DNA from 3 places in the Paenarthrobacter sp. UW852 genome. Region 3 is predicted to be linked to each of the others. Evidence: riboswitches for the same ligand, from Rfam matches in the RefSeq annotation. Region 3 holds a riboswitch; each other region holds the start of a gene.
What was found. Region 3 has a riboswitch for thiamine pyrophosphate ahead of thiO (glycine oxidase ThiO). Riboswitches for the same ligand answer to the same signal wherever they lie in the genome.

Region 1: linked by a shared signal. The riboswitch ahead of thiD (bifunctional hydroxymethylpyrimidine kinase/phosphomethylpyrimidine kinase) and the one ahead of thiO (glycine oxidase ThiO) in region 3 are both predicted to bind thiamine pyrophosphate.
Region 2: linked by a shared signal. The riboswitch ahead of thiC (phosphomethylpyrimidine synthase ThiC) and the one ahead of thiO (glycine oxidase ThiO) in region 3 are both predicted to bind thiamine pyrophosphate.

What each region holds. Positions count from the first base shown of each region.
Region 1 is NZ_JAMSGY010000001.1:55,470-65,313, forward strand. It holds gene ileS (isoleucine--tRNA ligase) at 1-1,114, shown strand, start outside; gene NEK97_RS00300 (folylpolyglutamate synthase/dihydrofolate synthase family protein) at 1,117-2,478, shown strand; gene NEK97_RS00305 (DUF4233 domain-containing protein) at 2,481-2,933, shown strand; gene ndk (nucleoside-diphosphate kinase) at 2,974-3,393, shown strand; gene NEK97_RS00315 (vitamin K epoxide reductase family protein) at 3,483-4,154, opposite strand; gene NEK97_RS00320 (Rne/Rng family ribonuclease) at 4,626-7,802, shown strand; TPP riboswitch at 7,967-8,065, shown strand; gene thiD (bifunctional hydroxymethylpyrimidine kinase/phosphomethylpyrimidine kinase) at 8,056-9,567, shown strand.
Region 2 is NZ_JAMSGY010000003.1:56,563-66,406, reverse strand. It holds gene NEK97_RS06510 (P-II family nitrogen regulator) at 1-90, shown strand, start outside; gene NEK97_RS06505 (glucose-6-phosphate dehydrogenase) at 189-1,589, opposite strand; gene ffh (signal recognition particle protein) at 1,755-3,332, shown strand; gene NEK97_RS06495 (alpha/beta fold hydrolase) at 3,392-4,114, shown strand; gene thiC (phosphomethylpyrimidine synthase ThiC) at 4,097-5,944, opposite strand; TPP riboswitch at 5,940-6,047, opposite strand; gene NEK97_RS06485 (amidohydrolase family protein) at 6,131-7,213, shown strand; gene NEK97_RS06480 (VOC family protein) at 7,293-8,165, shown strand; gene NEK97_RS06475 (hypothetical protein) at 8,272-8,709, shown strand; gene rpsP (30S ribosomal protein S16) at 8,941-9,363, shown strand; gene NEK97_RS06465 (RNA-binding protein) at 9,365-9,607, shown strand; gene rimM (ribosome maturation factor RimM) at 9,738-9,844, shown strand, end outside.
Region 3 is NZ_JAMSGY010000003.1:400,018-409,861, reverse strand. It holds gene NEK97_RS08020 (site-specific DNA-methyltransferase) at 1-407, opposite strand, end outside; gene NEK97_RS08015 (DEAD/DEAH box helicase) at 416-2,104, opposite strand; gene NEK97_RS08010 (RNB domain-containing ribonuclease) at 2,382-3,860, opposite strand; gene thiE (thiamine phosphate synthase) at 3,927-4,610, opposite strand; TPP riboswitch at 4,638-4,757, shown strand; gene thiO (glycine oxidase ThiO) at 4,750-6,003, shown strand; gene thiS (sulfur carrier protein ThiS) at 6,000-6,236, shown strand; gene NEK97_RS07990 (thiazole synthase) at 6,240-7,037, shown strand; gene NEK97_RS07985 (hypothetical protein) at 7,095-7,397, opposite strand; gene NEK97_RS07980 (DUF3107 domain-containing protein) at 7,435-7,659, opposite strand; gene NEK97_RS07975 (TetR/AcrR family transcriptional regulator) at 7,710-8,444, opposite strand; gene moeB (molybdopterin-synthase adenylyltransferase MoeB) at 8,451-9,653, shown strand; gene NEK97_RS07965 (SDR family NAD(P)-dependent oxidoreductase) at 9,692-9,844, shown strand, end outside.

The DNA.
Region 1 (9,844 bases), on a different contig from region 3:
GTACACCAACGCCGCCAACGGCGGTGCGGGTTACGACGCGAAGCTGCGTTACGACGGCTACTCCGACACGCTGGACCAGTACCTCATGGCCAACACGGGGGACCTGGTGCGCAACGTCACGGCAAGCCTGGACAGCTATGACATCTCAGGTGCCTGCGACGAACTCCGCAGCTACCTGGACATGCTCACCAACTGGTACGTCCGGCGCAGCCGCCAGCGCTTCTTCGACGAGAACGTTGATGCCTTCGACGCCCTGTACACGGCCCTCGAAACGATCTGCCGTGTCTCCGCCTCCTTGCTCCCGCTTGTCTCCGAGGAGATCTGGCGCGGATTGACGGGCGGACGTTCGGTCCACCTGGCTGACTGGCCTGACGCTGCGTTGTTCCCGTCCAACCCGGAACTCGTCGAAGCCATGGACCGTGTCCAGCAGATCTGCTCCACCGGTTCGAGCTTGCGCAAAGCCGCCAATCTTCGCGTACGCCTGCCCTTGCAGGAACTGACTGTAGTGGCACCGGGCGCGGATGCGCTGGAAGGCTTTGCCGCCGTCGTCGCGGATGAATTGAACCTGCGCTCCGTGCGCCTCATGGATGCTTCCTCTGCCTCGCCGGAAGAATTCGGCATCGAGCAGAAACTCGTGGTCAACGCCCGGGCTGCCGGTCCGCGCCTGGGCAAGAACGTGCAGCAGGCCATCAAGGGCTCCAAGTCGGGCGATTGGTCCGTGAACGATGGAGTCGTGGTGGCCGGCGGCCTTGAGCTCGAGCCCCACGAATACACCCTGGAAACAGTGGTGGCCCAGTCGGCCGACGGCGGTGCTGCCGCTGCTGCCGTCCTGCCCGGTGGCGGTTTTGTGGTCCTCAACACCGAGGTCACGCCGGAACTTGCCGCCGAGGGACTGGCCCGCGACATGGTCCGTGCCATCCAGCAGGCACGCAAGGACGCTGGACTCAATGTCAGTGACCGCATCCGCACCTCTGTTCGTGCCGCGCAGGACGTTGTTGACGCCCTGGAAGCCAACGCTGAGCTGGTCAAGACCGAGACACTCACCTTGGAACTCGAAGTCCTGGTTGCCGGCGTCGACGAACCGCAGGTCACCGTGGCAAAGGCAGGGGCCTGATCATGACTGACGAATTTTCGGTGGAAAGCGTCTACGCGGAACTCCTTGGCCGGGCGCCGGAAAACAAGATGGAGCCACGCCTGGCGCCGCTGTTCCGTGCCATGGACGTGCTGGGGGAGCCGAACAAGGCCTTCCCAATCATCCACATCACAGGCACCAACGGCAAGACCTCCACTGCCCGCATGATCGAAGCCGGTCTGCGCGCCCACGGACTCAGCACGGGCCGCTACACCAGCCCGCACCTGTCAAAGGTCACTGAGCGCATCAGTATTGACGGTGAGCCTGTGCCGGACGCGACGTTCGTCCGCATCTGGGACGAAATCCGCCCGTACCTGGAAATCGTTGACAACGAGCTCGTCGCGGAGAACCAGCCACGGCTGACGTACTTCGAATGCCTGACCATCCTTGGCTTTGCGGTCTTCGCTGACCAGCCGGTGGACGTAGCAGTCATTGAAGTCGGCTTGGGAGGCATCACCGACGCCACCAACGTCGGAGACGGCCAGGTCTCGGTCATCACGCCGATCTCGCTGGACCATACGGACCTGCTGGGCGACACCACCGAGGACATTGCTTACGAGAAGGCCGGAATCATCAAGGCCGGCGGCTTCCTGGTGAGTGCGGCCCAGCCGGTGGATGCGGCCCAGGTCCTGCTGGAAAAGGCCCGCGAAGTGGACGTGCCCTTCCGCTTCGAAGGCGTTGAGTTCGGCGTTGAATCCCGCAGCGTGGCCGTGGGTGGCCAGGTCCTGACCATCCAGGGACTCGCCGGTCGCTACGAGGATCTTCTGCTGCCGTTGCACGGCGCCCACCAGGCCGAGAACGCCGCTGTTGCCGTGGCTGCCCTTGAGGCATTTTTCGGCGGGGGAGAGAAGGAGCTCGACGCCGAGGTGCTGAAGGAAGCATTCGGCACGGTGACGTCGCCCGGCCGCCTTGAGGTGGTGCGGACCGCTCCCACTGTGGTGGTGGACGCGGCCCACAATCCGGATGGAATCCGGGTCTCTGCCGAGGCCATCCAGGAGGCCTTCAGCTTCAGCAAGTTGGTGGTGGTAGTGGGCATCCTGCGGGAGAAGGATGCCGAGGAGATCCTGAAAACCCTCAAGGAGTCCCTGGGCGGACTCGCCGAGGAATTCTGCTTCACCCAGTCCAACTCGGCACGTGCCGTTCCCGCGGCGGAACTGGCCGAACTCGCCGTCGACCTCGGTTTTGGTGAGGACAACGTACATATCGCGGAGAAGCTCGACGACGCCCTCGAATGGGCTGTGGAGCGTGCTGAATCCAACGACGACCTCGCCGGTGGCGTCCTGGTGACCGGATCGATCACCGTAGTTGCAGAGGCCCGAATCCTGCTCGGAAAGGCAGGTGCCTGAGCGTGGCCAAGATGACGAAGGCCCAGCGCGAATGGCGGCCGGGCATGCCGAAGAAACGTCGGTCCACCAAGGTGATGTTCGCGTCCACGGTGCTTCTGCTGGAGGCCTTCGTGGCGTTCTTCGGGACCCTGGCTGTCTTCGGGCTGAAGCGGGGTGAAGTGGACCCCGGGATTATCCTGGGCGTGGGCATCGCCTTGAGCATTGTGCTGGTTCTGGCCTGCGCAGTGTTGTCCAAACCCTGGGGCATCGCAGTCGGCTGGGCCTTGCAACTGGTCCTGATCCTGACGGGCTTTGCCGAGCCCATGATGTTCATTGTCGGCATCCTCTTCGCCATCTGCTGGTGGTATGGGATCAGGGCAGGGATGCGCATCGACCGCGAAGTGGCGCAACGGGACCGTGAGCAGGCGGAATGGGACGCGGCCCACGGTGACGAAGCAGGCACCCAAACCCCGTAAACTGGCATGAAAACCACCGACCAACCACATTGGAGCAACTGTGAGCATTGAACGGACCCTCGTCCTGGTCAAGCCCGACGGCGTCGCCCGCAACCTGGGCGGAACCATCCTCGCCCGGATCGAAGCCAAGGGCTACACCCTGGCGGAGCTGAAGAAGGTCAACGCGACCCGCGAGCTGCTGGAACAGCACTACGAGGAACACGTTGGCAAGCCGTTCTATGAGCCCTTGGTCGAGTTCATGCTGAGCGGACCGGTCATCGCTGCGGTCTTCGAGGGCCACCGTGTGATCGAAGGCTTCCGGTCGCTGGCAGGAACTACGGATCCCACCACTGCGGCACCGGGCACCATCCGTGGCGACTTCGGCCGCGACTGGGGCCTGGCGGTCCAGCAGAACCTGGTCCACGGTTCGGATTCCGTTGATTCCGCTGAGCGCGAGATCAAGATCTGGTTCGAGGGCTAAGAACGCCCCACCGAGATGACGGAAAAGGCCAATGTTCGAGTCGAACATTGGCCTTTTCCGTCATCTGGCGGGAGTTTGCGCGTGCTTCCCTAGTAGCCGGACGTCCCGGCGAACACGTGAAGGAATGCGAAGAAAATCGTGGCGGCAACGGCGACGTAGAGCAGTGCCACAATGATCCAGCCGGAATCACCCAGCAGTTTGGCCAGTGCCGGCGGTGCTTTGATGACCCCGGTGGAGATGTTCCGGATCGTCACCCAGACGAACAAAGGAATCATGACGGCCCAGACCACCATGCAGAACGGGCACAGGACGTTGATGACGTAGAGGGCCTGGGACCACAGCCAGACAACGAAGGCGAAGCCCAGGGTGACTCCGGTTTGCAGCCCCAACCAGTACCAGCGTGAAAATTTTGCACCGGCCAGGAGCCCCATGGCTGTAGTGATGATCACGGCGAACGCGACAATCCCGATGAACATGTTGGGGAAGCCAAACACCGAGCTCTGGGGAGTTTCCATGACCTTGCCGCAGGAAATCCAGGGATTTACATCGCAGACGGTGACATGGTTGGGGTCCTTCAGAACTTCGAGCTTCTCAAGGACCAACGCCCCTGAGGCCAACCAGCCAATAACTCCGGTGATCAGCAGGAGCCAGGCAAAGGGCTTGTCCCGCACGGTCTTGGGCAGTGCAGCGCGCACGGTGGACTGTTCTTCCACTGGCGTGGAGGCATTCTTGGCCAGGTTTCCCCTGGCGGTGCTCGGCATCGCGGATCTGATCCTTTTCGATATGTGGCCCGGCGGGGCGGGAAGGGCTCTTGGGAGGATTGTAGCGCCGTAGGCTGGGGGAGGCCCCCAGCCTGTAGCGGGAGTGCGGCGACACAGGCGGTTACCCCGCGAAGGTGCAGGGGTGTGAGAGAATGAACATGGCCGGTTTTCGACCCACATTCGGAATCCGGTCCGGTGACTTGTTCCCAAGACCGCCAGTATGAGCTGGGCATGCCCCGGATCCCGTGATCCTCGGTAGGCCCGCCATGACAATGGACGGCACCTGGTTGTGGCAGCAGAACAACGGGTTTCAGGACAGGGCCACCGGCTTTCCAGGGCTGCCGCACCCCAATGATGGTGCGAACCGGAAGGCAAACTACCGACTTCTGTCAACGCCTGCGGGTTTTGACAATATTTGCCCCACCGGGCGCCGGATGTGGCGGCGTCGCTGGGGCAGGAGTGTTGCCACATATGGATAAAGACCAGGTTGTAGCCGTTAATGACGAGGCAGCTTCCGCGGAAACAGCGGAAGTGCCGAAGAAGACCACCCGGACCCGCCGCAAGGCCGCGCCCAAGGAAACTCCCGCGGTTGAGTCGCCCACCCCTGAAGTGCCTGCAGCTGTCGAGGGGACCGATACCCCGGAAGCGGCCGCCCCGCCGGTGCGCAGGACCCGGTCGCGCAAGAAGGTAGAACCTGCCGAGCCGCTCCCCGGCCTGGGCGAGGAAGCCGCTGGTGCCCCCGAGGCCGCCGCAGTCGAGAGCCAGCCCGAAGCTGCCGCCGAGCCCGCCCCCGAAAAGCCGGTCCGCCGTCGTCGTACGGCAAAGCCGAAGGCTGAAGCAGCAGAGGCGCCGGCCGCTGAAGAAACCACGACGCCGGAGCCCGGCTCCCAGCCCGTCGAACCTGCTGCTGAGCCAGTCGCCGCAACACCGGCTGCTGCTGATGCGCCGGTTCCTGCGGACGAGGAGGCTCCCGCTGAGGAGACGCCGGCCGCGTCCACGTCCCTTTTCCTTGAGCCGGTGTCCATCACGTCCATGATTTTCCAGGCTCCGGACCTCACCACCGTCCCGCGCGTTGCGGCCGTGGAAGAGAAGGCCGGGGAAGTCGAAGAAGAGGCCGAGTCCAGCGCAGACAACGAGCTCGATGACGCCGGCAGCCGCCGTCGTCGCCGGAGCCGTGGCCGCCGCGGCAGGCGTGGAACCGAACGCGAAGAGAACGAAACCGAGGGCCCCAGCGAGTCCGAGGACGACGAAGCCCCGGCAGCGGAAGCTCTTGAAGAAGGCGTGACGTCGCGTCGTCGCCGTCGCCGCCGCCGCGGCGACCAGGATCTTGAACTGACCGGTGGCACGGATGACGACCCGCCCAACACGGTGACCCGTGTCCGCGCCCCCAGGCCCATCACCGAAACGGCTCCGTCCAACCGTGTCGCCAGCGTCAAGGGCTCCACGCGGCTTGAGGCCAAGAAGCAGCGCCGCAGGGAGTCCCGCGAAACCGGCCGCCGCCGCCAGGTCATCACCGAAGCCGAGTTCCTTGCGCGCCGCGAGTCGGTAGACCGCCAAATGATCGTCCGCCAGCGCGATGACAGAATCCAGATAGGCGTCCTTGAGGACGGCGTCCTGGCCGAGCACTTCGTGTCCAAGACACAACAGGACTCGCTGATCGGCAATGTGTACCTCGGCAAGGTCCAGAACGTACTGCCTTCCATGGAAGCCGCGTTCGTGGACATCGGCCGTGGCCGTAACGCCGTGCTGTACGCCGGCGAAGTCAATTGGGATGCTGTCAACCTTGAAGGCCAGCCGCGCCGGATCGAGAACGCCCTGAAGTCAGGCGATTCTGTCCTGGTGCAGGTCACGAAGGACCCCGTGGGTCACAAGGGTGCCCGGCTGACCAGCCAAATTTCGCTGCCGGGCCGCTACCTGGTGTACGTACCGGGCGGCTCAATGACCGGTATCTCCCGCAAGTTGCCGGACGTCGAACGCAACCGCCTCAAGCGCATCCTTAAGGACCGCTTGCCGGAAAACGCCGGCGTCATTGTCCGCACCGCAGCTGAAGGTGCCTCGGAAGAAGAGCTGACGCACGACATCAACCGCCTGCGCGCTCAGTGGGAGGGCATTGAGGGGCAAGCCTCCTCAACCAAGGTCCTTGCACCGGAATTGCTGTACGGCGAACCCGACCTGACCATCAAGGTAGTGCGCGACGTCTTCAACGAAGACTTCTCCAAGCTGATCGTCTCCGGCGACGACGCATGGGACACCATCGAGGCCTACGTGACCTACGTTGCCCCTGACCTGGTGGGCCGCCTCGAGAAGTGGACCAAGGACCAGGACATCTTCGCTGCCTGGCGCATCGACGAGCAGATCCACAAGGCCCTGGAACGCAAGGTCTTCCTGCCCTCGGGTGGTTCGTTGGTCATTGACCGCACCGAAGCCATGACCGTGGTGGACGTCAACACCGGAAAGTTCACCGGCAGCGGCGGCAACCTCGAAGAGACTGTCACCAAGAACAACCTCGAAGCTGCCGAGGAAGTAGTCCGCCAGCTGCGCCTGCGCGATATCGGCGGCATCATTGTCATCGACTTCATCGACATGGTCCTGGAATCCAACCGCGATCTTGTGCTGCGCCGCATGGTTGAGTGCCTTGGCCGCGACCGTACCAAGCACCAGGTCGCTGAAGTCACGTCGTTGGGCCTGGTGCAGATGACGCGTAAGCGCATGGGCACCGGCCTCCTCGAGGTCTTCGGCGAGCAGTGCGAGCACTGCGCCGGCCGTGGCGTCGTGACACACGATGAGCCGGTGGAACACCGCCGTGCGAACGTTGTGGCCGCTGAGCACCACCGCCCGCACACGGAATCGACGCAGCAGCAGCCGGCGGCCCGTACGGAACGGAAGCGCCGCCGAGGCAAGGGTGGGGGACAGGCTGTTTCCGAAGCCCCCGCTCCGGTTCAGTCTGCGCCGGCCGCGCACGCGGCCTCGCCAACGCACCCGGAACCGCAGGACCCTGCGCGCCAGGCAAAGGCCGAGGCAACCCGCGCTGCGTTGGCTACCATCGCGGCTGCAGCACACGCTGCCCACCTGCACGACGACGAGCTTCACCGTGCAGAGGAACTGGCGCGGTCAACTCATCAGACGGCTGCCGACGAACCCGTAGCTCATGGCAACGACGAAGAATCAACGGCCCACGAGGCAGCAGTCCGGGAAGCACGCTCCACCCCGGTCCTGCGTTTCGGTGGCGAAGAAGTCGCTTTGCCGTTCGTTGAACACCAGGACGAACCACAGGCGGCCAAACCGGCAATGAGCCTGGATCTGCTGGCGGAGGCATTCTCCCACCTGGGAGCGGCGCCGGAGGCGGAAGCGGAACCAGCTGCCGTCCGCGAAGCTGTTGCTGCCCCGAAGGTGGCTGCCCCGGCTCGGGCCGCTGAGCAGGATCGGGAAGCCGCTTCGACGTCCGGGAGTCGCCGAGGTCGCCGTAACCGCAGCGCAAGCAGGGCCCAAGGTGCGGCCAACGAAACCAGCGTTGAACACCATGAAGTGACTGCGTCGGCGCCACAAGGTTCGTCCCACGAGGCTAAGGCCCCTGTGGAACCAGCCAAAAAGGCACCCGCAGACGAGCCCATCATCCTGGGAGTCGGCGTGCCGGCTTCCGAGCTCTGATCCGCTCACGGCTTATCGGACCCCGTAGCAACTGCCCCGGCAGTCGCTACGGGGTCTTTTGCGCGTCCAGGACGTCCATGGCCAGACCTGGGGACGTCAATGGGTCATATCCGGGCCCCTACGCAGCGCTGTTCCCGGGCCGGGCTGCTTCCCGGTTAGGCTGGGGGACAGACACGGGGTGCCTGGCGTTGGGCCGGGCTGAGATCCAGACCCGTTGAACCTGTCCGGTTAGCACCGGCGAAGGGATGTCCACATGACTGCAGCATATTCTCCTGTCTACCCGGTTGCTTCGGGCAGGCCAACACCGCGGGTGCTGAGTATCGCCGGCTCCGACCCTTCCGGTGGGGCAGGGATCCAGGCGGACTTGAAGAGCATCGCGGCCCACGGTGGTTACGGCATGGCTGCAATCACCGCCCTCACAGCCCAGAACACCGTGGGCGTCAGCGCCGTGCACGTGCCCCCCGTCGAATTTCTGCGCCAACAACTGGACGCCATCAGCAACGACATTGAGATTGACGCCGTCAAAATCGGCATGCTCGGCGACGCAGAGGTCATCGACGAAGTCCGCAGCTGGCTCGAAAAGGTGCGTCCCGCCGTCGTGGTCCTGGACCCGGTGATGGTGGCAACCAGCGGAGACAGGCTCCTGCGCGAGTCCGCTGAGAAGGCGTTGCGTTCGCTTTTGCCCCTGGCAGACCTCCTGACCCCGAACCTTCCCGAGCTGGCGGTGCTCCTGGGTGAAACGGAGGCGACGGACTGGGCTTCGGCGCTGGACCAGGGTAAGCGGTTGGCCGCTGAGTACGGGAACACGGTCCTTGTGAAGGGCGGCCACTTGGCGGGAACGGCGTGTCCTGATGCTTTGGTGAATACGAGCGGGTTGCTGCGGCAGGACGTGGTCGAGGTCGACGGGCCCCGCATCGATACCCGGAACAGCCACGGCACAGGGTGTTCGTTGTCGTCCGCCCTGGCCACGGTGCAGGTTAGCACGGGGGACTGGGAAGCTTCACTGCGGGAGGTGAAGCCTTGGTTGCTTGAGGCTTTGAGGCAGTCCGGGGCGTTGGAAGTAGGACGAGGAAGCGGGCCGATCCACCACTTCCACCACCAGCGGAGTCTGAGGCCCGGCGAGTTCGCAGCGACTTTGTGGGAACTCGCACGCGCGGAGCTCGAGGCGATCCATCGGCTTGGCTTCATCGATGGCCTTCAGAAGGGCAGCCTGCCGGAATCCGCGTTCGGCTATTACCTGGCCCAGGACGCGATCTACCTCAACGGCTACTCCCGGGTCCTGGCCCGGGCCAGCGCCCTGGCTCCTACTGAAGACGAGCAGTTGTTCTGGGCCAAGGGCTCCCGGCAGTGCCTGGAGGTCGAGTCGGAATTGCACAGGAACTGGCTCAGCAGCCGCGACGTGTCCGGGACAACGGGTCCCGTGACCAAGTCCTATGTGGACCATTTGCTGGCCTGTTCGGCATCGGGAAGCTACGCGGTGCTCCTGGCGGCGATTCTTCCCTGCTACTGGTTGTACGCGGAAGTGGGCCAGAAACTCCACCACGCCTACGTGGAAGCAGGTTCCCCTGTGGACCACGCATACGCGGAGTGGTTGAAGACGTACGCGGACGAAGACTTCGCCGAGGCAACCAGGACTGCGATCAAGCTCACGGACGCGGCGGCCCTTGCGGCCTCGCCGGCGGATCGCGAGGCCATGATGGAAGCCTTCACCCAGTCCTGCCGCTACGAAACTGCCTTCTTCGACGCGCCACGGGTTTTCTCATGACCTCTCCGGTCGGGCGTCCGGGCGGGTAATTTGCGAGGCTCGCCGCGCGTCGCAGGGCAAATCGCGTTAATCGTGCCCAAACCCTGTAGGCTGTATGGGCACGGTGCCGGGAGAGTCCGTTACAACTGGTGACGCGAGTCACGTGGTAGCCTCCGGACCCGGCCTCATTTGCAGCTGAAGGTCAAACTAGCGTAATCTTGATCTTCGGTGCTTACGCCAACACTTGGGTTATGCCCCTTGGAATTGTTCATGGGATGACTCGCGGACTTCGTTCAGA
Region 2 (9,844 bases), 340 kb from region 3:
GGCAGGGCCGGCGACGGCAAGGTATGGACCGTGGATGTCTATGAAGCAGTCCGGGTCCGGACGGGTGAACGGGGCGCGGCGGCCATCTAGGCCACCAGCTACCACTCGTTACTCAAACACCGGCAGCGGGCCGGGTACCAGTCAAGGTACCCGGCCCGCTTTGTGTTGCCTTGTTTAGTCTTCGACGTTTAGTCCTCGACGCCGGTGGGCCAGTTCGCGGGCCCGGCGCTGCCGGCGGCGTATTCTTCCAGGGGCACCTCGCCGTTCGCCCAAGCATTGAGGACGGGTTCGATGATCCGCCAGCAATCCTCAGCGGTGTCGCCCCGGACGGACAGGAGCGGATCGCCTGTCAGGATGCCTTCGAGCACTTCGCCGTAGGGCAGCATCCCGGCCGCGTTGAGTTCGGCCACCAGGCTTGCGCGGTCAAGGCTGAAGATGTCACCGGGACCGTTGACATCGACGTCGAGCTCCAAAACGTCGGGCCCGAAACCGATCCGCAACTGATTGGGGGAGTCCACGCCGGAGAAGCCCTTGGGGAGGTGGGGGACCGGGCGGAACGTGATGACTGCTTCCTTGCGGCGTTGTCCCATGGCCTTGCCCGAGCGGAGGATGAACGGGACGCCGCTCCAACGCCAGTTGTCGATGTCCACGCGGACTTCCGCAAGGGTTTCGGTGTTCCTGGCAGGATCCACGCCTTCCTCCGCGGCGTAGTCGGGCACGGTACGTTCGCCCAGGGTTCCTGCCGTGTACCGGGCACGACGCGTCGACAGGTTGTAGGGGGCCTTGATGCTGCTGGCACGCAATACGGTGGCGACGGCGTCCCGCAGGTCGCGTTCCCCAATGGTGGCCGGCGCGTCGATGGCCAGGAACGCCATGATGTGCAGGAGATGGCTTTGGATCATGTCCCGGAGCGCGCCGGCGGTGTCGTAGTAGCGGGCACGGCCCTCAAGGGCGAGGTCTTCGTCGAAGATGACCTCCACTTTTTCGATGTGGTCCCGGTTCCACACCGGTTCCAGGAACCTGTTGGCGAAGCGGAGGCCGAGGATATTCAGCACTGTTGCCTTGCCCAGGAAATGGTCTACCCGATGGATGTGGTCCTCCGGCACCAGCGCAGCCAGCGTCTTGTTCAATTCGCGCGCCGATTCGGTACCTGATCCAAATGGCTTTTCCATGACCAGGCGGGTTCCGGCCGGCAACTGTCCAGGGTGCAAAACCTCGCAGGCCTTCTGGCTGACGTGGGGCGGCAACGCGAAGTAGATCGCGACCGGGCCCTCCAGCTGCGACAGCAACTCTGCCAGCGGTCCGTCCGCCGTCACGTCCAGCTGGTGGTATTCGGTGCTCCCGGCCACCGCAGCCAAAGCCGCCTTGCCTTGGGCGTCGGCTTCCTTCGACGCGGCGGCGAAAGCGCCGTCGACCCGTTCCCTCCACTGGTCCGGAGACCAGGGATCAGAGCCGGCTCCCACCAAACGCAGGCCTGGAGCGCCACCCGCGGCCAACAGTCCAGCAAGGCCCGGGAGCAGCAGCCTGCCCGTCAAGTCTCCGGATGCGCCGAGGATGAGCAATGTTTTTACAGTTGTTTTACTGGTCACCGTGCCAGCATGCCATCTTGGAGGTGCGACTTGGTACCCTAGATAGTCGAGTCCCGCAGTTGAGTCATCCCGTAGTTGAGTCATCGTGCCGGGGCAAGAATCGTCAAGACTCTGGCGTGCCGCATTGGCCGCCATTCGTAGACCATCGAAAGAAGTGCACGGCGCGTGTTCAATTCACTCTCTGACCGGTTGACAGCAACCTTCAAGAACCTCCGTGGCAAGGGCCGCCTCACCGAGGCTGACGTCGATGCCACGGTCCGGGAGATCCGCCGCGCCCTGTTGGATGCGGACGTCGCCGTATCGGTGGTCCGCGAATTCACTGGACGCATCCGTGAACGCGCGCTCGGTGCCGAAGTTTCAGGTGCACTGAATCCCAGCCAGCAGATCGTGAAGATCGTCAACGAGGAACTGAAGGAAATCCTCGGTGGCGAGACCCGCCGGATCCGCCTGGCCAAGAACGGCCCCACCATCATCATGCTCGCGGGCCTCCAGGGTGCCGGTAAGACCACCCTCGCCGGCAAGCTGTCCAAGTGGCTCAAGGCCCAGGGCCACAGCCCCATGCTGGTTGCCTGCGACCTTCAGCGTCCCAATGCAGTGACGCAGCTCCAGGTTGTTGGCCAGCGTGCCGGTGTCCCGGTTTTCGCTCCGCACCCCGGCGCTACCTCGGAACTTGAACACCCTGCCGGTGACCCGGTCGCCGTCGCCAAGGCCGGCGTCGAGGAAGCCCGCCAGAAGCTTCACGACGTCGTGATCGTTGATACCGCCGGCCGCTTGGGCGTCGACGCCGAAATGATGGATCAGGCACGCCGGATCCGCCAGGCGATCATCCCCAACGAAGTCCTGTTCGTGATCGACTCCATGATCGGCCAGGACGCCGTCAACACGGCGATGGCCTTCGACGAGGGCGTCAACTTCACGGGCATCGTCCTGTCAAAGCTCGACGGCGACGCCCGCGGTGGTGCCGCGCTTTCCGTGGCGTCCGTGACCGGCAAGCCCGTCATGTTTGCCTCCACCGGCGAAGGCCTGGACGACTTTGAGCTCTTCCACCCAGACCGCATGGCTTCCCGCATCCTCGACATGGGTGACGTCCTCACCCTGATCGAGCAGGCCGAGAAGGCATGGGACAAGGATGAAGCCGCCCGGATGGCGAAGAAGTTCGCCGACCAGGAAGACTTCACCCTTGACGACTTCCTCGCCCAGATGCAGCAGATCCGCAACATGGGCTCCATGAAGAAGATGCTCATGATGATGCCGGGTGCTCAAAACATCCGTCAGCAGCTGGAGAACTTCGACGAAAAAGAGATCGACCGCGTCGAGGCGATCGTCCGTTCCATGACACCGCACGAGCGTGTTGCTCCCAAGATCATCAACGGTTCCCGCCGCGCCCGTATCGCCAAGGGTTCCGGCGTGCATGTCTCCGAGGTCAACGGCCTGCTGGAACGCTTCGCCCAGGCACAGAAGATGATGAAGAAGCTGGCCCAGGGCGGCGGCATGCCGGGTATGCCTGGGATGCCCGGCCTCGGTGGCCCTGGCGGACGCAAGAACGGGAAGAACACTCCCAAGAAGAAGGCAAGGTCCGGCAACCCGGCCAAGGCAGCCCAGGAACTTCGCGATGCGGAGGCCAAACGGGCAAACGCTGCTTCAGCGGCCCCCACGGGCGCGGCTTTTGGGCAAGGCGCGGCGGACTTCGACCCGTCGTCGCTGAACCTTCCCAAGGGCTTCGACAAGTTCCTCGGTAAGTAGACAGTGCGTCCCAGCTGCCAGGCAGTTGGGATGTCAGAGCCGTGGAATAGGCTGAACCAATGCACAAGCAGCGCGTAGTCTTCGTTCACGGCCTGGGGAGTTTCGGCGCCGCAGCATGGCCGAAGCAACACGGCATGGCGCTGGCCTATGACGCCCTGTTCCTGAGGCGGCACGGCTTTTCGGCGGTCGAGGAACCGGCGCCATCCAATGTGGCGGCAGATGTCGCCATCGTGATCAATGCGTTGGCCGATGCCGGTGGAGGCCACGTCGTGGCGCACGAACAGGGCGCCATTTCCGCCATGCTGGCAGCTATTGAGCGTCCTGATCTTGTGCATTCGCTGTCGTTGGTGGAGCCGGCGTGCTTGTCGCTGACAGCCGAACTGCCGGCCACGGCCTCCCACCGTGCGCTGATGGAGCCGTTGTTCGACGTCCGGACACAATTGAACGACGCCGACTACCAGCGGGAATACTTCCGCAGGGCTTTCTCGGCCGAAACCGGGGGACTGGACACGCCGGAGGCCCGGAAGTCTGCGCGGCGCCTCAGGCTCCAGGCACCGCCATGGGAGGCACCGCTTCACATTGTGCCCGGCGTTCCCACCTTGGTCCTTACGGGTGGTTGGGAGCCGCTCTACGAGGAAATTGCGGGATACCTCCAGGAGACCGGCGCCCTCCGCCGGGTAGCAGCGGGCGGGCACCGGCCCCAGGATTCAGTGGATGGCGATCACATCATCCGCTCGTTTGTCGCGGACGTGGGACGGGCCATGTCAGTTCAGGCGTCCTGAGCTGCCATTGCCCGCAGTGCCGGGTACCTGCAGTTCCGGCAGGTAGACTTTCCCGCCTGATGCCAGGAACTCCTGGCTTTTTTCCCTCATGCCGTTGTACATGCCGGCGATTGCGGCCTGCGCTTCAGCTGAACCGTACTCATCGCGGATATCCTGGCTGATCCGCATGGAGCAGAATTTCGGCCCGCACATCGAGCAGAAGTGCGCGGTCTTGGCCGGCTCGGCGGGCAGGGTTTCGTCGTGGAACGCCTCGGCTGTCACAGGATCGAGGGACAGCGCGAACTGGTCGCGCCAACGGAACTCGAAGCGGGCTTTGGACAGTGCATCGTCGCGCTCGTTCGCGCCAGGGTGCCCCTTGGCGAGGTCAGCGGCGTGGGCGGCGATCTTGTAGGTGATCACACCGGTTTTGACGTCGTCCTTGTTCGGCAGGCCAAGGTGTTCCTTGGGTGTCACGTAGCAGAGCATTGCCGTGCCGTAGCGGGCGATTTCGGTCGCGCCAATGGCCGAGGTGATGTGGTCGTAGCCGGGCGCCACATCCGTGACCAAGGGACCCAGTGTGTAGAACGGGGCACCCTTGCACAGTTCCTGCTGGCGTTCGACGTTTTCACGTACCAAGTGGAAGGGGATGTGCCCCGGGCCTTCAACCATGACCTGGACATCGAACTCCCACGCCCGCTGGGTCAGCTCGGCAAGGGTGTCCAGCTCTGCGAACTGCGCGGCATCATTGGCGTCCGCGATGGAGCCGGGACGCAGCCCGTCGCCGAGCGAAAAGGCGACATCGTACTTGGCGAAGATCTCGCACAGTTCGTCGAAGTGGGTGTAGAGGAAGTTCTCCTGGTGGTGGGCCAGGCACCAGCCGGCCATGATCGAGCCGCCGCGGGAAACGATGCCGGTGACGCGATTGGCAGTCAACGGGACGTAGCGCAGCAGCACCCCGGCATGGACGGTCATGTAGTCCACCCCTTGTTCGCACTGTTCAATCACGGTGTCGCGGAAGATCTCCCACGTGAGCTTATTGGCTTCGCCATTGACCTTTTCGAGTGCCTGATAAATGGGAACCGTGCCGATTGGAACGGGGGAGTTGCGGATGATCCATTCCCGCGTGGTGTGGATGTCATCGCCGGTGGAGAGGTCCATGACCGTATCGGCACCCCATTGCGCCGCCCACTGCAGTTTGTCGACTTCCTCGGTGATGGAGCTGGTCACCGCGGAGTTGCCAATATTGGCGTTGATCTTGACCAGGAACGCCTTGCCGATAATCATCGGTTCGGATTCCGGGTGATTGATGTTGCTGGGGATGATGGCGCGTCCGGCGGCAACTTCGCTGCGGACCAATTCGACATCGCAGTTCTCGCGCAAGGCCACGAACTGCATCTCCTCCGTCACGATGCCCTTCCGGGCGTAGTGCATCTGTGTGACGGTCTTCTGCTCGACGGCGCGGCGGGGCACCGGTTGTGCGCCCTTCCACTCCGCCGATGCCGCACCGCGCCGGACCGCGGACTTGCCGTCGTCGAGCAGGTTCCTTTCACGGCCCGAGTACGGCTCCGTGTCGCCCCGGCCTTCGATCCAGGGTGCACGGAACGGTTCCAGCCCGACTCTCGGATCACTGCCCGGTCCGGCAGTTCGATAAACCTGCAGGGGCGGGTTGGCTTGGCCATTGGGGGAGGGTTCCAGCGCGATCTCGGTGACAGGAACGCGAATGCCATGTTCGGGATCTTCAAGCCACCCCAGCGAGTGGGATTTCAGCGACTGCGTCACGGTTTCCGGTGCCCCGGTCTCCACGACGGACGCGTTTTGGGCAGGGCTGTGCTGTGTTTCTGTGGTGCTCAAGGGACTGCTCACTTCCTTCGCCGGCATTACCCGGACAGGTTCAACGGTCGCAGACTGCCTCAGTCCGATCTCAGCCCCTGCAGGGGCCCCCGTGTGGTCGTAGACGAAGCTACCACAGCTGCCTGCGGCCGCACAGTCATATGGCGTTGCAGGCCTGCCCGGAACGTACAGGGCTAGGCTTTTGCCATGGCCAACATCATCGAATTCAGCGGTACGGTGCTCGTAGCGGCAGGCAAGGAGCGGAGGGGCATGTGGTCCGTTGACGGTCGCCTGACATTCATCCAGCCCGTGGCGGCACCGGACGTTGTGCTCGACGGCTGGGTCCTGCCCGGCTTTGTCGACGCCCACTGCCACATCGGTTTGGGGCCGGGCGGTGCCGTTGATGAGCAGACCACCCTCGCCCAGGCACGGGCAGACCTGGCGGCCGGCACACTGTTGATCCGTGATGCAGGATCGCCCAGTGACACGCGCTGGGTCCAAGGGCGTGCGGATTTGCCGCGACTGATCAGGGCTGGCCGGCACATAGCCAGGGATCGGCGGTACCTCCGAGGACTGGGCCATGAAATCGAGCCCGAACAGCTCGTGGAGACCGTCCGCAAAGAAGCCCGTGACGGCGATGGCTGGGTGAAACTCGTGGGCGACTGGATCGATCGCGGCATTGGTGACCTGGCCGCATCCTTCCCGGCCAAGCTGGTCAAGGACGCCATTTCGGCCGCGCACGATGAGGGAGCCAGGGTTACGGCCCACTGCTTCGCAGAAGACACCATTGACGACATGCTGGACGCCAATATCGACTGCATCGAACACGCTACGGGCCTCTTGCCGCGGCACCTTCCGCGGCTTGTGGAGCAGGGCGTTCCGATTGTCCCTACGCTGGTCAACATTGCGACTTTTCCGGAGATTTCCGCCCAGGCCGCGCCCAAGTTCCCCGTCTACGCAGATCACATGGCGAAGCTGTGGGAACGCCGCCACGACCGCGTGCTGGAGGCCTTCGAAGCCGGTGTCACCATCTACACGGGCACCGATGCCGGCAGCGTGATCAAGCACGGCCGGATTGCGGACGAGATGAAGGAACTGCACGACGCCGGCCTGCCGCCTTCCGCTGTCCTGGAGGCCGCAACGTGGGGCGCAAGGGCGTGGCTGGGTGCCGAAGCCATCAGCGAAGGGGCGAGTGCCGACGTCGTTCTCTGCCGTGAAGATCCGCGGGTCGCCCTCAACACCGTGGCCGAACTCCAGCACATCGTTTTACGTGGCGGGATCATCCGTTAGGAATAAATTGAAGCTTCAAGTATTTTAGTACTAGTAGAAGGTGCCGAAAGGGCGGCAGCCTCAAACCCAGGAGCTTCACATGACTACAGCAAACAGCCAGGATCTTCTTCCTGCCGAACTCACCATGGGCACCGTCATGCTCAAGGTAGGCGACATGAAGGTCATGAGCGACTACTACCAGCGCGCCTTGGGCCTGGACATCGTGGCCGAGCAGGATGGCGGACTGTACTTGGGCCGCACGGGAAAGCCTGTTGTCCACCTGGCGCCTGCCTCAGGTCTGCAGATCCCGGGCCGTGGGGAAGCGGGCCTGTTCCACACCGCCATCCTCTTTGAGGACCAGCCATCCCTGGCGGCCACCATTGCCACGGCGGCAGAATACGAGCCGCGCGCCTTTGCCGGAAGCGCCGACCACCTGGTCAGCGAGGCGTTCTATTTCACCGACCCCGAGGGCAACGGCATTGAGCTCTACTATGACAAGCCCCGCGAACTGTGGCAGTGGGACGGCAAGAACGTCGTCATGGACAACGTCGCACTCCCGCCGCAGCGGTTCCTGCAGCAGCACCTGAGTGAGGCTGCCGTGACCGGCCAGCGGGAGGCGGCCGCCGGGATCGGCCACGTGCACCTCCAAGTCGGGGACGTTGAAACTGCGCAAAAGTTCTATGTGGAAACCCTGGGGTTCGAGCGGACGGCGGGCTGGCACGGGCAGGCCTTGTTCGTATCCGCCGGTGGATACCACCACCACATGGCCATGAACGTGTGGAACAGTCGCGGTGCCGGACCCCGAAAGGACACGCTGGGGCTTGGGGAAGTCCTGATCGAGGTCCCCACGGCTGACGACGTCGCGATGCTGGCCGACCGGCTGAAGGTGGCGGGCGTCCAGAACCACCACACCGGCGCTGAGCTTCGGTTCGACGACCCGTGGCGGAACAAGCTGCGCGTCGCCGTTCGCTGAATCGTCCTGGCAGCCCATGGCTGCACTAGGCTGGGCATTGACGGCGCGGAACCTTTCGGTTCCCGTGCCGCCGCCCCGTCAGCACGAAGGATTGAGAGTACTTTCCATGGGCTTTGCCGAAATATTTGTAGCCACCCACGACGAAGCACTCAAACGGGCAGCCGCGCTGGATCGCGGCGCCGAAGCCACGGGCCCCGCCGTCAGGATCGAAGGCATCACAGACTTCGAGGTAGAACAGCTGGGCGACCTCGCCGGACAGGCCGTCCATGCTGCGGGAGCAGACTATGAGCTCGCCCTGGTGGATGTGACGAGTGATGCCCTCCTCGGAGTTCCCGAGGCCATGGTGCGCGCGCTTGCCGAACTGCTCACCTATGAAAGTGAGGGCGATGGCAACGTCCTTGATGATGTTGCTGCCGCCTGGGCCGCCCAGGACGACATGCCCTTTGACGCTTCCCAATCGCGCCAGTACGTCCAGCAACTGGCCGCCCTCGCCACGGATGTGGAAAAAGCCGACCGCTCCGGACTCTACGTCTGGTCCGCCTGACAGTTGCCCGGTTTTCGCGGATACGATCCGTCCGGAGTGACCAAGAACACGCCACCCTTTGCGGCCTAAGTCGTAATTGCACCGGGCATCTGGCACAATGGACAGGTACTTGATCGGCGCGGCCCCTCTCTCCGTGCCCGTATCTTGTCCTTCGAACCGTCCAGTATGGCCCGCCCCACGGGTGCAGAACGTCGGGTTCACCTCGTTTCAGAAACAGGAGTGACCACAAAAGTGGCCGTAAAGATTCGCCTTAAGCGCTTCGGTAAGATGCGCGCACCGTACTACCGCATCGTCGTCATGGATGCCCGCGCCAAGCGCGATGGCCGTGCCATTGAAGAAATCGGCAAGTACCACCCCACCGAAGAGCCGTCGTACATCGAGGTCGCTTCCGAGCGCGCCCAGTACTGGCTGTCCGTTGGCGCCCAGCCGACCGAGCAGGTTGCTGCGATCCTCAAGATCACCGGTGACTGGCAGAAGTTCAAGGGCCTGCCGGGCCAGGAAGGCACCCTGAAGACCAAAGCTCCGAAGGAAGCCTTCGTAGCACCGGAGAAGGGTTCCGTCATCATCCCGGAAGCCATCACCAAGAAGGCCAAGAAGGACGAAGCTGCTGAGGCTCCGGCCGAGGCTGAAGCAGAGACCACCGAGGCTGAGTAAGTTGCTGTCCGAAGCGCTCGAGCACTTGGTTCGTGGGATCGTTGACAGTCCTGAGGATGTCAAGGTCAGTGCCAAGAACAACCGCCGCGGGGAATCCCTTGAGGTGCGAGTTCACCAAGAGGACCTCGGACGGGTAATCGGCCGTCAAGGACGCACAGCCCGCGCACTGCGCACAGTTGTTGCGGCTTTGGCTGGTGGCGAGCAGGTCAGGGTCGACGTCGTCGACACCGACCGTCGCCGGTAACGCGCTCAGCACATCTTGTCTTAGGTCCGGCCCCTTCACCAAATATGGTGGAGGGGCCGGATTGCTTTATCCAACATTCATTACCGTGGCTGCCTGGCGGCGCGGGAACAACAAGAATTCAGAGGAACCCATGCAGCTCCAGGTGGCCCGGATCGGCAAACCCCACGGCATCCGCGGCGAGGTCACGGTGCAGGTACTCACCGACGCCCCGTCGGAGCGCTTTGTCGCAGGTACCGA
Region 3 (9,844 bases):
TTCAGGAAGCATTCCCGGCCAAAGATGGCGTCGAGCATCACCTTGGCGTAGTGCACCTCGCGGTAGTCCAGGTGCAGGTACAGGGTGCCGTCGTCTGCCAGCAGGCGCCAGGCTTCCACGAGCTTGGGCTCCAGGAAAGACCAGTAGTCGCTGAAGGCGTCGTCATAGCTGTGCAGGGCGCCCTTGATGGTGTCGTAGGAGCGGCCCTTGAAGCCCACGCGGTCGCCGTCGCCGTCCGAGTTGCGGACCATCCGGGTTTCCTGGCGTCGCTGGACCCGCCCGGTGTTGAAGGGAGGGTCCACGTAAATGAGTGTGAAGGCGCCGTCCGGCAGCGTTGGAAGGAACTCCGCGTTGTCCGCGTGTACCACCAGGTTGCCGCCGTCCGGCGCCCAAACAGTTTCAGTCATTGAGAAAATTAAGCCTCGGTGCTGCCGGACTGGGCAGCTGCGGCCTCACCGGAGACCACTTCGCCGTTGCGGCGGCGGGTCCGGGTGCGACGTGTACGTGCAGGCTTCTCGGAATGGTCCGAGCCCGTTTCCGAGACTGCGGCAGCCGGGGCTGCTTCGCCTTCGGAGGTACGACGGCGGCGCGTACGGTTGCGTCCGCCCTCACCCTTGGATTCGCCGGAGTCAGCCTTGCCTGAACGGCCGCGGCCGCCATCGCGGCCACGTCCGCCGTCACGGGAGCCATTGCGGTCCGAACCACCGGAGCGGGAGTTCTTCTTGCCGGTCTCACCCAGGTCCTCCAGGACCTCGGCGTCCACACCGGCCAGCGTGCGCTTGTTCCGGGGCAGGCGTCCCTTGGTGCCCTCGGGGATATCGAGGTCGGCGTAGAGGTGCGGCGAGGAGGAGTACGTTTCAACCGGCTCCGGAACGCTGAGTCCCAGGGCCTTGTTGATGAGTCCCCAGCGGGGCATGTCGTCCCAGTCAACGAACGTGACGGCGGTGCCCTTGTTGCCTGCGCGGCCGGTACGGCCAACACGGTGCAGGTAGATCTTTTCGTCTTCCACGCACTGGTAGTTGATCACGTGCGTGACGTCATCGACGTCGATACCACGGGCAGCGACATCGGTGGCAACCAGGACGTCCACCTTGTTGTTGCGGAAGGCACGCAGGGCCTGTTCGCGGGCGCCCTGGCCCAGGTCGCCGTGAATGGCTGCAGCCGCGAACCCGCGGTCCACGAGTTCCTCGGCGACCTTTGCGGCGGTGCGTTTGGTCTTGGTGAAGATGATGGTCCGGCCACGTCCGCGGGCCTGGAGGATGCGTGCCACGACTTCGGTCTTGTCCATGCTGTGGGCACGGTAGATGAGCTGGCGGATGTCCCGCTTGGTCAGGCCCTCATCGTTCGGGTCAGCTGCGCGGATGTGGGTGGGCTGCGTCATGTAACGACGTGCCATCGCGATCACGGGGCCGGGCATGGTTGCGGAGAAGAGCAGCGTCTGGCGCACGGCGGGGGTGCCGGCGATCAGGGTCTCTACGTCGGGAAGGAAGCCAAGGTCCAGCATTTCGTCGGCCTCGTCAAGAATCACCATCTTGACGTTCTTCAAGCTCAGGTGCTTCTGCTTGTAGAGGTCGATCAGTCGGCCAGGGGTACCTACGACGATCTCGACGCCCTTCTGCAGCGCATCGATCTGGGGTTCGTAGGCCCGGCCGCCGTAGATGGTGGCGATGCGCGCGTTGCGCTTGCGCGAGGCCGTCTGGAGATCGTTGGCGACCTGCACGGCAAGTTCGCGGGTGGGGACGATGACCAGTGCCTGCGGTGCGCCGGGAACGGCGAGCTTGTCATAGCCGGCGTCGTCGCGGCCTACAACGCGCTGCAGGGCAGGTACGCCGAAGCCGAGGGTTTTGCCTGTACCAGTCTTGGCCTGGCCGATGATGTCGTGGCCGCCCAGTGCGACGGGCAGGGTCATGGCCTGGATGGGGAACGGGTGGGTGATCCCGGCATCTGCCAAGGACTCCACGATGTCTGCGCGCACGTTGAAGTCTGCAAACGACTTCTCTTCGATCTCGTGGGGCTTCTCGTCCGAGACGATGGTTTCCTCGGGCTCGAGGGTTTCTGTTCCGGTGGGGTCCGTCAGGACTTCATGGGTATGCAATTCACTCACAGGGAGTTTCCTTATTCATTTGGGCATTGGCGCCGCATGCTCAACGGGGGCGGCATAGCCGTACCGGAGCACCAACGGGCGCGCAAGCAAGTCCAGTGGAAGCCGATCGCGGGCTATCTAAGTACTGGCACTGGTGACCAGTTGGTACATCTCAAGATCGCGTAGGGGCGGGCTTGTTGAGTTCAAAAATTAACTGAATCAACGACCGGGCATCCATTACTACACGCCCAGTCTATCCTCTGGGAGCCCGAAAGCCCGGATTGGGGATTGAACGGCGCTATGGCAGCAGTTCAAACAGGATCTCCCGGCTGGCAATGTCAGCCTTGACCAGCCGGACGCGGACCTTGGTCCCGGACTCCAGTTCGCCGTCGCAACGGGCGGTCACGGCGGGCTCCGCTATTTGGACGATTCCGTATGGACCGCCGTTGCCGTTCCCGTTGCCCTTTCCGTTCCCGTTCCCGTTTGGCTTGGAGCCGGAAATGACCACCGCATCAAATTCCTGGCCAACATGGTTGGCAACCAGTGCCGCCTCAACCGTGTCCAAGGCGGCACGCTCGAGGCGGCCAGCGAGTTGATCGGACGAGGCCATGATCTCGGGCAAGGACGGCAAGGCTTCCCGGGCCCAGGCAGGGATGTCCCGCTTGTTGCTCAGTGCCTCGCAGATCACCAGGACGAAACGGTCGATGAGGCGGCGCAACGGTGCTGTGGTGTGCGCGTACGGAGCGCCGATGGCTGCCTGGATGACTTCCGTCGGGACCTCGCCGTCGAAAGGTGTGTAGTTGGCACCCCTGAACAACGTCCCGGCTGAGTGCAGGATGGCGAGTTGCTTCGGGTCTGATGCGTCCAGGGTCCGCAGGTATTCGCCGTAGCTGATCCGTCCGTCCCAGGGTTTACCAAGGGCCGTGGTCTGCCTTTTGAAGTGCCGCAGGGAGCGTTCGTCCGGTGCGGGCATGGTGCGCAGTATGCCAACCTTGCCGTCCAGCATCAGCTGAGCTGCCGCCATCCCGGTCATGAGTGAAATCTGCGCGTTCCAGTCCTCCACCGGCAACGACGGGGCAGCAACGATCCTGTACCCGCCGCCGTCGGCCGCTTGGACGATCTCCTGTTCGGGCATGTTCAGGCTCGCACCGCCGCGGAGGCGTTCGAGTTCAACCCGTTTCAACCCCACTTCCTTGAGGAGCTGCAGTACGGGCGGTGCCGTTCCGTCGTCGATTTGCTCCTGGACGCCCTTGTAACTTAGCTTGGCCCGGCTGCGCACGGTGGCGCGGCCTACTGTCACCGTCACTGCTTCGGCCTGCGCGTCGAGGACGAAATCCCAGACGAAGGCGCCACAGTCCTGCTCTGCCAGCAGGCTGCCGGCATGTTCGCTGATGATTTCCGGGTGCAAGGGAATGCGTCCATCCGGAGCATAGAAGGTCTGGCCGCGCCGGCGTGTCTCCGTGTCGAGGGCACCACCGGGAGCCACGAAGGACGGAACGTCGGCGATCGCATAGAGGACCTTGTAACCGTCACCGGCGCGCTCTATGAACAGCGCCTGGTCCAGGTCCGTCGACGTGGCGGGGTCGATGGTGACAAACGGAATGTCCCGAAGGTCGCGTTCAGGCAGCTTCAGGTCCGCCACGGCTTCTCGGGCTTCTTCCACTGCCCCCGTGGGGTAGTCGCCTGGGAGTTCCAGCTCCGTCCGGAGTGCGGCGAGGGCCGCTGCGAGCTGGTCCGACGAGTCGTCGACGTTGGGTGCAATCCGATGATGTGACACGAAAATCAGGGTAGCCCGGATTCCGGGGATCACACCATGTCAAGGCCGCACGGTGAGCGACTTTCGCTAAATTGAGTCCAGGGCTTCCAGCAGCGACTTGGCAGCCGCCGTCGGGTCTGCGGCTTCGGTGATGGCACGGACAACCACGATCCTGCTGGCCCCCGCCGAAAGGACCTGTTCCACGTTGCCCAGGTCGATGCCGCCAATAGCGAACCACGGGAGCTGCACGGCGCCGTCGGTCGTTTCCGTGGCACGCCTCATCGCTTCTGCGGCATATGTGACCAGGTCCGGCCCAACGGCTTGGCGCCCCGGTTTGGTGGGTGTCGCCCAAACCGGTCCGACACAGAAATAGTCCAGGCCGCCGTCGCCGGTAGAAGCGGCAATGGCCGCATTGACCTGCTCCGGAGTGTGGGTGGAAAGTCCAATCGCGGCAGGGGCCGGGAGGAAGGTCCGGGCCACCGGAAGGGGCAGGTCCTTCTGGCCCACGTGGAACACAGGAGCCCCGGAAACACTGGCAATATCGGCCCGATCGTTGACAGCCCACAGTCGGCCGTGCCGCTCGGCCACACTCCGCAGGATGGCCAGCAATTCCAGTTCTTCGGCTGCCTCGATCGACTTGTCCCGGAGCTGGATGATGTCCACCCCACCCTCGAAGGCGGCATCGACGAAGTCTTCGAAATCGCCCTGTCGCTTCCGGGCATCGGTGCACAAATAGAGTCGGGCTGAGGCGAGGGATTCAGGCTGGGTCATGGGAACCAGAGTAGTTCCTCTACACTGGGCACGTACTGCGGGAGCCGCGACGTTCGACTATGTGACCGTCCGGCTGAGAGGGCTTCAGCGCCGACCGCTTGACCTGATCCGGCTAATACCGGCGTAGGGAAGGGAATACATGGCAGACGCCATTCATGCAGATGTAGCCATTATCGGCGGCGGCATCATCGGGTTGGGCATCGCCCACCAACTGCGCAGGCTGGGCCGCTCAGTGGCCCTCATCGACCCTTGGCCCGCAAACGGCGCAACTTTCGCAGCGGCCGGGATGCTGGCACCCGTCAGTGAACTGCACTACCAGGAAGAAGAACTCCTGGAACTCATGGTCGAATCCTCCCGGCTGTGGCCCGCTTTTGTTGGCGCGCTGGCCGGAGGGGCGCACGCCGCCGGATACCGCACGACGCCGACCCTCGCCGTGGGTGCCGACGCCGCCGACCGCCGCGCGCTCGCAGACCTCCGGGTGGTACAGAAGGCTGCGGGCCTGGGAGTGGAGCCATTGGCCCTCCGGGAAGCGAGGGAGCGTGAGCCCTTGCTGAGTCCCCAAATTTCCTGTGCCTTCGACATCCCCACCGACCACCAGGTGGATCCCCGCAAGCTCGCCGCCTGCCTTTTGGCCGAACTTTCGGATCACTCTAGCGATGATCTGAGCTGGGTTACGGGGGCGGACAACGGATTCGCTGTGAAAGCGCTGGCACATCGTCTCCTGTGGGATGAAGGCAGGGTCTCTGGAGTCGAACTCGAGTCAGGCACCAAGGTCTTTGCCACCGAGACGGTGGTCGCAAACGGTCTGGGCGCCGCCGGCTTGGACGGCCTGCCCGAAGGGCTCACGCTTCCACTGCGGCCGGTCTATGGTGACATCCTCAGGCTTCGGGTTCCGGACAACCTGCAACCTCTCGTTACCTCCACCGTCCGGGGGATAGTGCGGGGCGTTCCCGTCTACATCGTCCCCCGCGACGACGGCACCGTGGTGATCGGAGCGACCCAGCGTGAGGACGGACTGTCCACGGCCTCCAACGCCGTCTCGGCGGGCGGCGTCTATCAACTCCTGCGCGACGCCCAGGTCCTGGTCCCCGCGGTCGCCGAACTCGAACTCCTGGAGGCAACAGCCCGCGCCAGGCCAGGGACGCCGGACAACGCACCGTTGCTTGGCCGCGTCGCCGGAACCAATGGCGACATTGAGGGTTTGGTGGTTGCCACCGGGTTCTTCCGTCACGGAGTCCTGCTGACACCGGTAGCCGCAAGGATTGTCGGCGAACTGATCAACGGATCGACCGATGCACAGTGGGCCCCTTTCCGCCCCGACCGCTTTACGGCCAGCGCAACCGGTCCACGGAACTTCGTCCCAGCACACGCCCGCAGCAAGGAAAGCGCATGAACATCAAACTCAATGGATCCGACCATGCAGTGGCCGATGACGCCTCTGTCAGCACCCTCGTCACCGCCATCACCGGCCGCGAACTGGACCACAGGGGACAGGCGGCCGACGGCGGCAAGCTGGGTGTCGCCGTCGCGCGCAATTCAGAGGTGGTGCCGCGCAGCCAGTGGGCGGCAACAGCACTCGCCGACGGCGATGAACTCGAACTCGTTACCGCAGTCCAGGGAGGCTGAACAATGTCCACAACAAGCACTGCCCCCAGCACCGACGCCTTGGTGATCGACGGCGTCGACTTTGGTTCGCGGCTGATCATGGGAACAGGGGGTGCCCCGAGCCTGGACGGTTTGGGCGCTGCGCTCCTGGCCTCGGGTACGGAGCTGACCACCGTGGCCATGCGGCGCTATTCGCCGGCAGAAACCGGGTCTCTCTTCCAGCTCCTGGTGGACCACAACATCCGGGTGTTGCCCAACACGGCCGGCTGTTTCACGGCGAAGGACGCGGTGATGACCGCCGAACTTGCCCGCGAGGCGCTGGAGACCGATTGGGTGAAGCTGGAAGTCATCGCGGACGAGCACACACTCCTGCCCGATGCCGTGGAACTCGTCGATGCCACGGAGCAGCTGGTCAACCGCGGGTTCAAGGTCTTCGCTTACACCAATGATGATCCGGTCCTTGCCCTGCGGCTGGAAAACCTTGGCGCCACCGCGGTGATGCCGCTGGGCTCACCGATCGGGACCGGCCTGGGCATCCTGAACCCGCACAACATTGAGCTGATCGTGTCACGGGCATCGGTGCCCGTGGTGCTCGACGCCGGGATCGGAACCGCTTCCGATGCCGCGCTGGCCATGGAACTGGGTTGCGATGCCGTCCTGCTGGCTACCGCGGTGACGCGTGCACAGAACCCGGTGCAGATGGGGGAGGCCTTCAGGCACGCTGTCATTGCCGGCCGTTTGGCCAGGCAGGCAGGCCGGATTCCCCGGCGCGAACACGCCTTGGCGTCCTCCGCGATGGAGGGACGCGCCGAGTTCCTTTAGGGCGTTAACCAGCGATGGCCATCACCCGCGGGTGATGGCCATCGCTGTAAGTGGCGCTTAGAGCCGGAGGGCCCTGGTGAGAGCCTCGGTATCGTGCTTGGTCCGGGTCCGGCCGAAGTACACCACAACCGCCGCGGCTGCCGCGGTTCCGATGACGATGGGGAGAACCCACGGAATCCAGGTGACCCCCGGTTGGTAACCCAAGCCCGCGCTGATGAAGGCAATCCAGCTCAGCGCCGCAACAGCGGTTGAAACGCCTACCGGAAGGGCGACGCCGTACCTGCCGTGCCGCTTGTCGTTGGCCCAGACAATGAAGCCCGTGGCAATGGCTGCAAGAACAACCACGACGAGTGAAAGCATGAAGACTCCTTAGCGGACGACGGGTGGTGGGGGAATGCTAGAGGGCGCCGAAGCCCACGCGACGGACTTCCTCGGCGCCGATCTCCACATAGCCCAAAACGTTGCCAGGAACGATGACCTGGCGGCCCTTCTCATCCGTGAGGCGCAATTCCGAGCCCTTGGACACGGCCTCCGCCACGATCTTGGCTACGGCGTCTGCATCCAAAGCGGATTCGAGCACAATTTCGCGGCCAACGTTCTGAATGCCGATCTTTACTTCCACAGCAAGGCCTCCAAGCCAATCAAGTTTTGAATCAGTCCTCTATTTGTAGCTTAGGACTCTTTGGGGAATCGACTGATTCCGCGCCAAGCTAAACGATAGATCAGATCGCTGGCCACATCGAGGTCCAGGTTTCCGTCTGTCTCAAGCCAATACCGCGCGCTGACCTGCGCCATTCCGGCCAGGCCGCGGCCAAGGAGCTGCGCTTCCAGGGGCGGCAGCTTGGTGTCCTCGGCGATGACATGGGCCACGGCGTCCGCAAACGTCTTGTTGAACGTTTCCAGCCGGGAACTGACATCGGGGTCGTTGATGAGGTCCGACTCAAACACCAGCCGGTGCGCTTGGTCGTCGTCGGCAATGAACCTGTAGTAGGCCCGCATGACTGCCTTGACGCGCTCTTTGTTGTCCGTTGTGGAGTTCAGGGCGCTCAGCATCAGGTCCGTCAGCGTCGCGAGATGGCTGTCCAGCAGGGCCATATAGAGCTCGCGCTTCGACGGGAAGTGTTGGTACAGGACCGGCTTGCTCACATGTGCGGTCTCTGCGATTTCGTCCATGGCTGCGCCGTGGAACCCGTTGGCAACGAAGACTTCCAACGCTGCGTTGAGCAACTGTGCGCGGCGCTCGTCCCTTGGCAGCCTTGGCGATCGAGGCGAACCGCTCCGTTCCTGCTTCGCGGGTGCTCCATCGTTTGCCCGTGTGCCGTCAGCCACAGTCTGCCGCCTTTCCTTTGCAGTTATGACCACTCTACCGGTGGGTAATATGACCGGGCGGTATCTGCGGGCATACATTGGGGTATGGCCTCAATTGCTGCTGTCCGCACCGCTGCGCCCGCCGTCCTTCCGCCCCTTGTGGAACCGGCCGCTGAACTTACTCCGGCCGAGGTGGAGCGGTACTCCCGGCACCTCATCATTCCGGAAATCGGCGCCGTGGGCCAACGCAGGCTTAAGAATGCCAGAGTCCTCGTCATAGGCGCCGGCGGGCTCGGTTCCCCGGCCCTGCTGTACTTGGCTGCAGCCGGGGTGGGAACTTTGGGCATCGTGGACGACGACACTGTGGACCTCAGCAACCTTCAGCGCCAGGTCATCCACGGGGTGAAGGACGTGGGTACGCCCAAGATCGAGTCCGCACGCGACGCGATCGCCGAGCTCAACCCCTTGGTGAACGTGGTCCTGCACAATCTCCGCCTGGATTCTTCCAACGCCCTGGATTTGTTTGCCGATTATGATCTCATCCTCGACGGTGCTGACAACTTTGCCACGCGGTACCTCGTGAACGACGCCGCGGCCATCCTCGGCAAACCCTACGTGTGGGGATCCATCTTCCGGTTCGACGGGCAAGTCAGCGTTTTCTGGGCCGAACACGGACCCACCTACAGGGACCTCTACCCCGAGGCGCCTCCGGCCGGCTCCGTGCCGTCGTGTGGCGAGGGCGGAGTGTTCGGCATGTTGTGCGCGGCTGTTGGATCGCTCATGGTGACCGAAGCCGTGAAGCTGATCACCGGCGTCGGGCGTTCCTTGCTGGGACGCGTGGCACTCTTTGACGCCTTGGGCGGCAGTTGGCGGGAAATCAAGGTGTCCAAGGATCCGGAAGCCGAACCCATCACCGAATTGACCGACTACGAGGCCTTCTGCGGCGTCACTCCCGTCACGGCCACTGACCAGGACCACACCGTCACGGCCACCGAGCTGGCAGCGATGCTCGCCGAGCGGGCGTCAGGGGAGCGGGACTTCGAACTGGTGGATGTCCGTGAATCAGGCGAGCACAGCATTGTGAGCATTGATGGTTCCGTGCTGATCCCACAAGGCCGGATCCTGGCCGGAGAGGCGTGGTCCCACCTGCCACAGGACAAGGACATTGTGTTCCACTGCAAGGCCGGAACGCGCTCGGCGGCGGTCCTGGAGGCCGCGCAGAAGGCGGGCTATACGCGCGTCAGCCACCTCGACGGCGGTATCCTCGCCTGGGTGCGTGACGTGGAACCCCAAAAGCCCGTTTACTGAGCGTTGCCCGTTCCGGCCGTTATCTGTAAAGCTCAACCATGAGCGAAGAACGGGCAGAGACCCAGCAACACCCTATTGGTTCCGGTTTTGGACACGGTTCCACGGCCCGGGAGGTTATCGACGGGATCGACCTCTCCGGAAAATCGGCGATTGTCACAGGCGGATATTCGGGCCTTGGCCTGGAGACCGTG